DNA from 2 places in the Paenarthrobacter sp. JL.01a genome. Region 1 is predicted to be linked to the other one. Evidence: riboswitches for the same ligand, from Rfam matches in the RefSeq annotation. Region 1 holds a riboswitch; the other holds the start of a gene.
What was found. A riboswitch is a leader RNA that binds a small molecule or an ion and turns the genes downstream of it on or off. The one in region 1 is predicted to bind S-adenosylmethionine.
Positions count from the first base shown of each region.

Region 2: it holds a riboswitch for S-adenosylmethionine, as region 1 does, so the genes downstream of both, N5P29_RS18365 (DUF1737 domain-containing protein) here and N5P29_RS07320 (homoserine O-acetyltransferase MetX) in region 1, are expected to answer to the same signal.

Region 1 covers NZ_CP104877.1:1,541,341-1,545,757, forward strand. The annotation lists gene N5P29_RS07305 (CPBP family intramembrane glutamic endopeptidase) at 1-345, shown strand, start outside; gene N5P29_RS07310 (VOC family protein) at 466-1,104, opposite strand; gene N5P29_RS07315 (bifunctional o-acetylhomoserine/o-acetylserine sulfhydrylase) at 1,320-2,636, shown strand; SAM riboswitch class IV at 2,808-2,925, shown strand; gene N5P29_RS07320 (homoserine O-acetyltransferase MetX) at 2,940-4,061, shown strand; gene N5P29_RS07325 (hypothetical protein) at 4,107-4,417, opposite strand, start outside.
Region 2 covers NZ_CP104877.1:3,871,871-3,876,287, reverse strand. The annotation lists gene N5P29_RS18380 (hypothetical protein) at 1-207, opposite strand, end outside; gene N5P29_RS18375 (O-succinylhomoserine sulfhydrylase) at 218-1,426, opposite strand; gene N5P29_RS18370 (rhodanese-like domain-containing protein) at 1,429-1,839, opposite strand; gene N5P29_RS18365 (DUF1737 domain-containing protein) at 1,836-2,096, opposite strand; SAM riboswitch class IV at 2,110-2,223, opposite strand; gene N5P29_RS18360 (NtaA/DmoA family FMN-dependent monooxygenase) at 2,399-3,727, shown strand; gene N5P29_RS18355 (aromatic amino acid ammonia-lyase) at 3,727-4,417, shown strand, end outside.

The DNA.
Region 1 (4,417 bases):
AGCGGCCTGGACGCCTATTGGTGGACCGTGCCTGTGCTGATCCTCTCCGCGATCCGCCATGCGATGGTGGAGGAAGTGATCGTGGTGGGCTACCTCATGGACCGCTTCGGAAAATTCGGCTGGAGCACTCCGGTCGCGATCCTGGTCAGTGCGGTCCTGCGGGGCAGCTACCACCTGTACCAGGGCTTCGGGCCGTTCGTGGGCAACGTGGTCATGGGGCTGGTCTTCGCCTGGCTCTATACCAAGACCAAGCGGGTGATGCCGCTGGTCATCGCGCATGCCCTGCTGGACATCGTGGCCTTCGTGGGATTCAGCCTTTTTGGCAAGGCCGTTGGACTCGGCTGAGCGGTTAAAAGTATTCGGCCGCCATCGGTGGGTGACGTCATTGGCACCCGCTGATGGCGGCCGAAGCTTTGTCTGGACAACAATGTCCGACGCCGGGATCTCCCCGGATCAAGGGTACGGTCAGATGGTGACGGCTCCGGAGGCGGTTTCGAACGTGACGGCCAGGATGCCCGGCGTGCCATGGGGAGCCATCCACTGGACTGCGACATCCTCCAGCGGCTTCTCCACCGGTTCACCGAGCCATTCGGTGACGCGTTCCGCCGAGCCCGCAATGGTGAGGCTGGACATCTTGACGTCGCTCTCGTAGACCTTGGACGGGTGCAGGGAGGGATCACCTTCCCACTTGAGGAGGTAGGGCACCTGGGGGTCGGCGATCAAGCCGAGGATGCCGATCTGCTGCCACACGAGTTCACGGCCGTCAGGGAACTTGCGGTTGCCGGGAACTGCGGCGCGGCCGAGGCGGTCCTCGAAAGGTGCGAGGTCGTCAACGGCCACGCACCAGCCCATCCAACCGCCGCCGGCTGCTGAACGCGCACGGACCGCTTGGCCAAAGGGTGCTTTGTCGGAAGCGGGGTGGTCAAGGACCTCCACAACTTCCAAGTACTTGTTGTCCGCCAGGGGAATGATCATGTTCCGGGTGCCGAAGCGGGGGTGCACTCCACCCCGGACTGCGTCCACTCCCAGAGCCGCGGAAATTCGTTCGGTAGTGGCCAGAAGGCCATCTCGTTCACAGGCGTAAGAGACGTGATCCATGCGCATGGCTTCATCTTGGCACTTTGTGATCGGTGTCTCAGCTAAGTCAAGCCTAACCAAGGTGGGATCTTACGCCGGGCGTCACGAAAGGCAGCAAAAGACCCTAAAAATTCAGGTGACGTCACAAAGCTGTCCAAGCGCACGGACACTTCCTAGACTGGCCGCAGTTTGCTTCCCACTGATAGTCCGCCGATCACATGCATCACGAAGAGGAGAACTCCATGTCCCAAGGATGGTCTTTCGAAACCCGCCAAATCCACGCAGGCCAAGAGCCGGATGCCGCCACGGGGGCGCGTTCGCTGCCGATCTACCAGACCACGTCCTTCGTCTTCCCGAGTGCCGAGAGCGCCGCCAACCGCTTCGCCCTGGCCGAGCTCGCGCCAATCTACACCCGCATCGGCAACCCTACCCAGGACGCGGTGGAACAGCGGATCGCCAGCCTTGAAGGAGGCCTGGGTGCGCTGCTGCTCAGTTCGGGCCAGGCGGCAGAGACCTTTGCCATCCTGAACATCGCAGAAGCCGGGGACCACATCGTGGCAAGCCCCAGCCTCTACGGCGGCACCTACAACCTGTTTGCCCACACCTTGAAGAAGTTCGGGATTTCGGTGACCTTCGTCGAGGACCCGGACAACCTTCAGCAGTGGCGCGACGCCGTGCAGCCGAACACCAAACTCTTCTTCGGCGAGGTTGTCTCCAATCCCCGCCAGGACGTTCTGGACATTGAAGGCGTTGCCGGGGTGGCCCATGAAGCAGGCCTGCCGCTGATCGTCGACAACACCCTCTCCACCCCGTATCTGATCCGTCCCATCGAGTGGGGCGCGGACATCGTGGTCCACTCGGCCACCAAGTACCTGGGCGGACACGGTTCAGCCATTGCAGGGGTCATAGTCGATTCCGGCAACTTCGACTTCGGCAAGGACCCGGAGCGCTTCCCGGGGTTCAACACGCCGGATCCCAGCTACAACGGACTGGTCTACGCCCGCGACCTTGGCAAGGACGGGGCGCTTGGTGCCAACCTTTCCTACATCCTCAAGGCCCGCGTCCAACTGCTCCGCGACCTCGGATCCGCCGTCGCACCCTTCAATGCCTTCCTCATCGCCCAGGGCCTGGAGACCTTGAGTCTGCGCGTGGAACGGCATGTCTCCAACGCCACCAAAGTGGCGCAATGGCTGGAAGCCCACGACGACGTCGAATCGGTCGCCTACGCCGGCCTGCCGTCCAGCCCTTGGTACGAACGGGGCCAAAAGTACGGTCCCCGGGGCACGGGCGCAATCGTCGCGTTCAACATCAAGGGTGGCGTCGAAGCCGGCAAGCGCTTCGTGGACGGGCTGGAGCTGCACTCCCACGTGGCCAACATCGGCGACGTCCGCTCCCTGGTCATCCACCCGGCGTCGACTACGCACAGCCAGCTGACTCCCGAACAGCAGCTCGTCGCAGGCGTCAATCCGGGCCTGGTCCGCCTGTCCGTCGGCATTGAGCACGTCGACGACATTATCGCCGACCTTGAGGCGGGTTTCCGGGCAGCCAAGGGCGCCTGAGCCCGTGCTCCCAGTAGCGGGCTGATACATCGGGGCTGCCGTCCGGATCGACGATTATTCGCCGGACGGCGGCCCCGGGTGCACTTTGGTGAATCAAAACGGCACCTAACGTCACACTGATGTCACATTCTTCGCCAGAAGGGTGGAGTTTTTCCTAGACTCTACGTATTAGGTCATGAGTGCCAGCAGATAGCCCCGGCTTGCTGGCCGGCAACCCTCCTTCCGCGGTGGGGTGCCCCGGGTGAGGACCTGGCCTGTCCGCACGCAAGGCGACAGGCAAGCGCGAGGTTAGGTATCAAAGGAATGACCATCACTGCTACAGCCCTTCCCAAATCCGGTGAAGCCGACGGAACAGTCAAGTACGCGGGCGTAGGGCCGCTGGCCCTGGAAGCCGGTGGCTATCTTCCCGATGTCGTGCTGGCGTACGAAACGTGGGGACAACTCAACGCGGACCGCTCCAACGCTGTCCTGATCCAGCACGCCCTGACGGGCAGCACCCATGTCGCCCGCGGGGCCACCGATGAGGAAGGGTGGTGGGAGCAGCTCGTTGGGCCCGGTGCCACCATCGACACCAACCGGTACTTCGTCGTTTCCATCAATATCGTGGGTGGCTGCTACGGGAGCACCGGCCCTTCCTCGACCGCCCCCGATGGAAAGCCGTGGGGTTCCCGGTTCCCGCTGGTCACGCTGCGGGACAGCACGGAGGCCGAAGCCCGGCTCGCGGACCTGCTGGGTATTGACGCTTGGCACGCTGTACTGGGCGGCTCCATGGGAGGAGCCAGGGCACTTGAATGGGCCGTCACTTTCCCGGAACGGGTCAACCGTTGTGCGGTCATCTCGGTGGGCGCTTACAGCACGGCCGAACAGATCGCGTTCGCCCAGGCCCAAACCCTGGCCATCCGACAGGACCCGCACTTCAACAACGGGGACTACTACGACGGCCAGGCACCGGAGCATGGACTGGCGCTGGCCCGCAGGATCGCGCACATCACCTACCGTTCCGCCCTGGAACTGGACCTGCGCTTCGGCCGGGAGGCCCAGCACCAGGAGACGCCGCTCGCTGCTGCGGTGCTGGGAGAGCGCGGGCGCTACCAAGTGGAAAGCTACCTTGACCATCAGGGCACGAAGCTTGTCCGCCGCTTCGATGCCAACAGTTACATCGCCATCACCGAAGCCCTGATGTCCCATGACGTCACGCGTGGTCGGGGCACCCTGCAGGAAGCTCTTTCCCGTGCAACCGCCGACTTCTTCGTGGCCGCCGTGAACACGGACCGGCTGTATTTTCCGGCCCAGTCGAAGGAACTTGCGGCGGCTCTTCCGGGCGATGTTCCCGTCCACACCATCGACGCGCCGATCGGCCACGACGGCTTCCTTACCGAAATCGGCCAGCTGTCCGGGCAGCTTAGAGGGGCTTTCTTCTCCTGAGCCTCAACGGCTTCGATGGGTCTGGAAGATCACGTGTGCGGCTGATCAGCCGTTCATGATCTCCTGGCGCTGCTTCATGTAGTCCTCCATGGCGATCTGGCCGTTGGTGAACTTCGCGTCCAGTTCGGCCAGTTTCTTCGCACGGTAGCCTTGGGGCTCCGCCGCTGCGGTGGGGAATGATGCGGGAGATGAAGGGTTCGACGGCGGTGCGGCCTGCGGTGCCTCATCCGCGGGGCGGATGATGGCGGGCCCGGGCTTATACCCAGGGTAGTTCTGTGCGGGGTAATTCTGGCCAGGGTAGCCCTGGGGCGGGTAACCCGGGCCGGGAAGGCTTTGCTGCCGATAATCCGGACCCG
Region 2 (4,417 bases), 2.1 Mb from region 1:
GGCCGCGATGCCGAGCGGCACCGCGGCTGTTCCCGCAGCGGCCAAATGATGCCCGATGATCCAGCCCCGTTCACCATGGACGAGCAGCCGCAAACGCTCGGCCGGATCCAGCGTGGTGTACACGCGTGGCACCGGCGAAATCCCGGCCAGCCAAACGACCGAACCCGCAACGATGACAGCCCCCGCCCGGCGGTATGGATGCCTCATGCCAGCAAGGTTAGACCTGTTTGAGGGCCTTCTCCAGATCCAGGATGAGGTCGTCCACATCCTCGAGACCCACAGACAAACGGACCACGCCGTCGGACAATCCGATGGCCGCACGCCCCTCCGGACCCATGGCCCGGTGCGTGGTGGTGGCCGGGTGGGTGATGAGGGACTTGGAGTCGCCCAGGTTGTTGGAAATGTCGATGACGCCCAGGCCATCGAGCAGCGCGAAAGCAGCTTCCTTGGCGCTGCGCCCATCCGAGGGGGAGAGCTCGAACGTCAGCACGGTGCCGCCGGCCTTCATCTGCTTGGTGGCGAGCTCGTACTGCGGGTGCGACTTCAGCAGCGGGTATTTGACCCAGCTGATGGCCGGCTGCTGTTCGAGCCATTCGGCGATCTTCAGGGCCGACGCCGAGCTGTGGTTCACGCGCAGCCCGATGGTCTCAAGGCCCTTGGTGAGCACCCAGGCATTGAAGGAGGACAGCGAGGGGCCGGTGTGGCGCATGAGCTGCTTGACCGGGCCGTCGATGTATTCCTTGGTGCCCAGGATGGCACCACCCATGACGCGTCCCTGGCCATCGATGTGCTTGGTTCCCGAGTAGACAATCACGTCGGCGCCAAGGTCACCGCAACGCTGCAGCAGGGGAGTGGCAAAGACATTGTCGACGACGACGGTCGCCCCGGCGGCATGCGCCAGTTCGCTGACGGCCGCGATGTCGACGATCTCCTGCATCGGGTTGGACGGCGATTCGAAGAAGACGGCGGTGGTCGGCTCGGAGAGGGCCTCGCGCCACTGCTCCAGGTCCGGTCCGTCGACAAAGACGGTCTCCACGCCCCAGCGCGGCAGGATTTCGTTAAGGATCACGAAGCACGAACCAAAGAGGGAACGGGCGGCAACCACGCGGTCTCCGGCAGCCAGCAGGGCACCCAAGGCGGTGAACACAGCGGACATGCCGGACGCCGTCGCAAAGCACGCCTCGGTTCCTTCAAGCAGACGGAGCCGCTCCTGGAAGGTGGCCACGCTCGGGTTGCCGTAGCGGGAGTAGACGAAGCGTTCGTCCTCGCCGGTGAAAGCGCGTTCGGCGGCGGCAGCGGATTCGTACACGAAGCCGGAGTTGAGGAAAACGGGCTCGGCCGTTTCCTGGAAGTTGGTACGGTCAAGTCCACCGCGGACGGCCTGGGTGTCAGGGCTCCAGCCGGCGGCGTCAGGATTGAATGTCACTTTTAGTCGTTCCCCAAGTTGGTAGGCAGGCCGCGGTTCTTCCAGCCGTTTACAGTGCGTTCGCCGTAACGGTCCGGCTCACCCTCAAAGCCTTCCAGCACGTTGTAGGCGGTGAATCCGGCCTGCGTGGCGGCGATGGCGGCGGCGATTGAGCGCTGGCCCGACCGGCAGAGGAACACCAGCTCCACGCCGTCGGCTTCGGGAGCCTGCTGCTGCAGCTCCTCGATGAAACGGGAGTTCGGGATGCCACCGGCGAGGTTCCACTGGATGAACAGGGGATCGTTCTCGGTGGCCTTGGTGTCGGGGATGCCGATATGGGCCCATTCGCCCTCAGTGCGGACATCCACCAGGATGGCGCCTTGTTCAAGTTTGGCCCACGCGTCGTGCGGGGTCAGGTCACCTGCGTAGCTCATGCGTGGCCCTCGAATGATTCTTCGTAGTTTTCCAACTCGTCCACGGCGCTTGCTACTGCGGCGTCGGAACTGGCGACGGCGGCAGGCAGGATCACGGCCTGGGCGACGATCACGTCGGTGCCGTTGAAGGTTGCTGCGGGATTGCCGTGCAGGACGTAGCCCTCGGCCAGGGCATTGCTGATGCGTTCGCAGAATTCACGGGTGTCGGGACCGGTGATCAGGCGATACGCGAGTTTTTCTTCAGTGGGTTCAGGCATTCGTGGTGCTCCTCAGTCACGCTTGCAGTTCGAAGTGTCGAATAAGCCGAGTAGTCACCTGAGGCACCCCGCCGCGGGAGAGGGTTGCCGACCAGCAAGTCAGGGCTTAACGCTGGTGCTCATTACTCAAGAAGAACGTAACATCCAAGGCGCCTTCGCCGCATTCGGGGAGAGCGCCGCCGTCGTCATGTTGCGTAATCGGTCCCTGGGCGGGCCGCTGAAGACAGGCCCCAAATGTGACCTCCCGGGAGCATAATTGACGCAGTACGACCCCCTGTAACTTCGTGTGAAATCAGGTCGCGGTGAGCGGACAGAGCAGTTCTACACTCAAGCCCATGCTTCATTTTGGATGGTTCGTGGGCCACGGATTCGGGGTCCAAGGTTGGGGGACTCCCGGCTACAGCCTGGGCTATGACTGGAAGAAGCCCGCCCTCTACCAGGAGGCTGTCCGGGCCTTTGAGCGGTCCGGGCTGGACCTGTTCATCATCGAGGATTCCCTGACCGTCCCCGACACCTATGGTGGCACAGCCGAGGTTTCCCTGGCCCATGCCTCCTTTGCGCCCAAGCACGATCCCCTGGCGCTTGTCCCGTATCTGCTTTCCGCCACCGAACACCTCGGAATTGTGCCGACCGTCAGCGCCTCTTTCTACCCTCCCTTCACGGCGGCCCGGCTGCTGGCAACGTTGCAGCACTTCTCAGAGGGGCAGCTCGGGTGGAACGTGGTCACTTCGGGCAGCGACCTCGCAGCACAGAACTACGGCCTGGACCAGCAGATCGAACACGACCTCCGGTATGAGAAGGCGGAGGAATTCGTCGACGTCGTCAGGCGGCTTTGGCGGAGTTGGGAACCTGGCGCCGTGCTTGAGGATGTGGACGCCGGGAGGTTCGCCGACCACACCAAGGTCCACCCCATCAACCATCAAGGCGAGTTCTTCAAAGTCCGGGGTCCGTTGAACACAGCCCCTTTGCCCGAGGAACCTGTCCTGGTTCAGGCTGGGGCTTCGCCGCGAGGCAAGGCGTTCGCCGGCGGCCACGCGGATGTTGCCATTGCGTTGGCCCGCGGGGTTGAGGGTATGAAGTCATACCGCGATTCCATCCGCGCCGAGGCCGCGAAGGCCGGCAGGAACCCCGACGATGTGAAGGTACTTTTCGTGCTGAAGCCCACCGTGGTGGGCTCCACCGCGGAGGCAGAGGAACTGCGGGCCCAGCGTCGGGAGCTGACGCAGCGCGACATCGACAGCCAGCTCAACTCCATCTCCTACCTTTCCGTGATCGACTTCAAGCAGTTCGACCTGGATCAGCCCCTCCCCGAGCTCACCACCAACAGCAACCAAGGCACGCTGGAGCATTTCGCCAAGGCTGCCCCTCCCGGGTCCACGTTGCGCGAGATCCTCCAGGCACGTAGCGGCGGTGCGGGGGACTCGATCATCGGCACGGTCGGTGAAATCGCCGACTACCTGGAGGAAACCGGCTCGGCTGTGGGCGGCGACGGGTTCCTGTTCTCCGGTTTCGTGGATCCGGTTACAGTCCATGGAGTTCTGGACAAACTCACGCCTGAACTGCGGCGGCGCGGCCTGTTGAGGACAAGTTACGGCAACGGCGGTTTCCGGCAGAATCTCTTGGATTTCTAGTGGGGACCTTCAGCATCGGAACCGGGACAGTTTCCGCGCTGCTTGTGGCGGAGGCGGCTGCTGATCCGACGTTTCACGTGGAACTCAACCAAGATGCGTTGAATTTGCTCCGGCGATCCCGGGAAGTCGTGGAAGAGACTGCCGCGTCCGGCCAGCGGGTTTACGGCCTGAACACCTTGCTCGGATCCGGTCGGGACACCGACGTGGAGGAGAAGTCGCTGCTGGCTTATCAAGTACAGGTGGTCCGGTATCACAACAGTGGGGTTGGCCCGTACTTGGACCGGGCTGCCGCCCGCTCAGTGATCCTTGCCCGCCTCATAGGCTTCAGTCGGGGCGGCTCCGGCGTCCGTCCCGAAACCGCGGCCTTCTATGCTGAACTGCTCAACCGCGGCGTCTTTCCTGCCATCCCGGGCGAGGGCTCGGTGGGCTCGTCCGACCTGACCCAACTGGCCGCCGTCGCCGCTGTTGCCTTGGGGGAGGGCGAAGCCTTCGACGCCTCCGGCCTGCTGGTCCCGGGTGCCAAGGCCCTCGCCGACGCCGGGCTTCAACCGCTCCAGCCCGCTGCCGGTGAGGCACTGGCCTTAGTGAGCGCCAACGCCTACTCCGTTGGCGCAGGCGCCCTCGCCTTGGTGCGCCTGCGGCACCTGGCCCGCCTGGCCGACGTCGCACTTTCACTCTCGCTGGAGACCA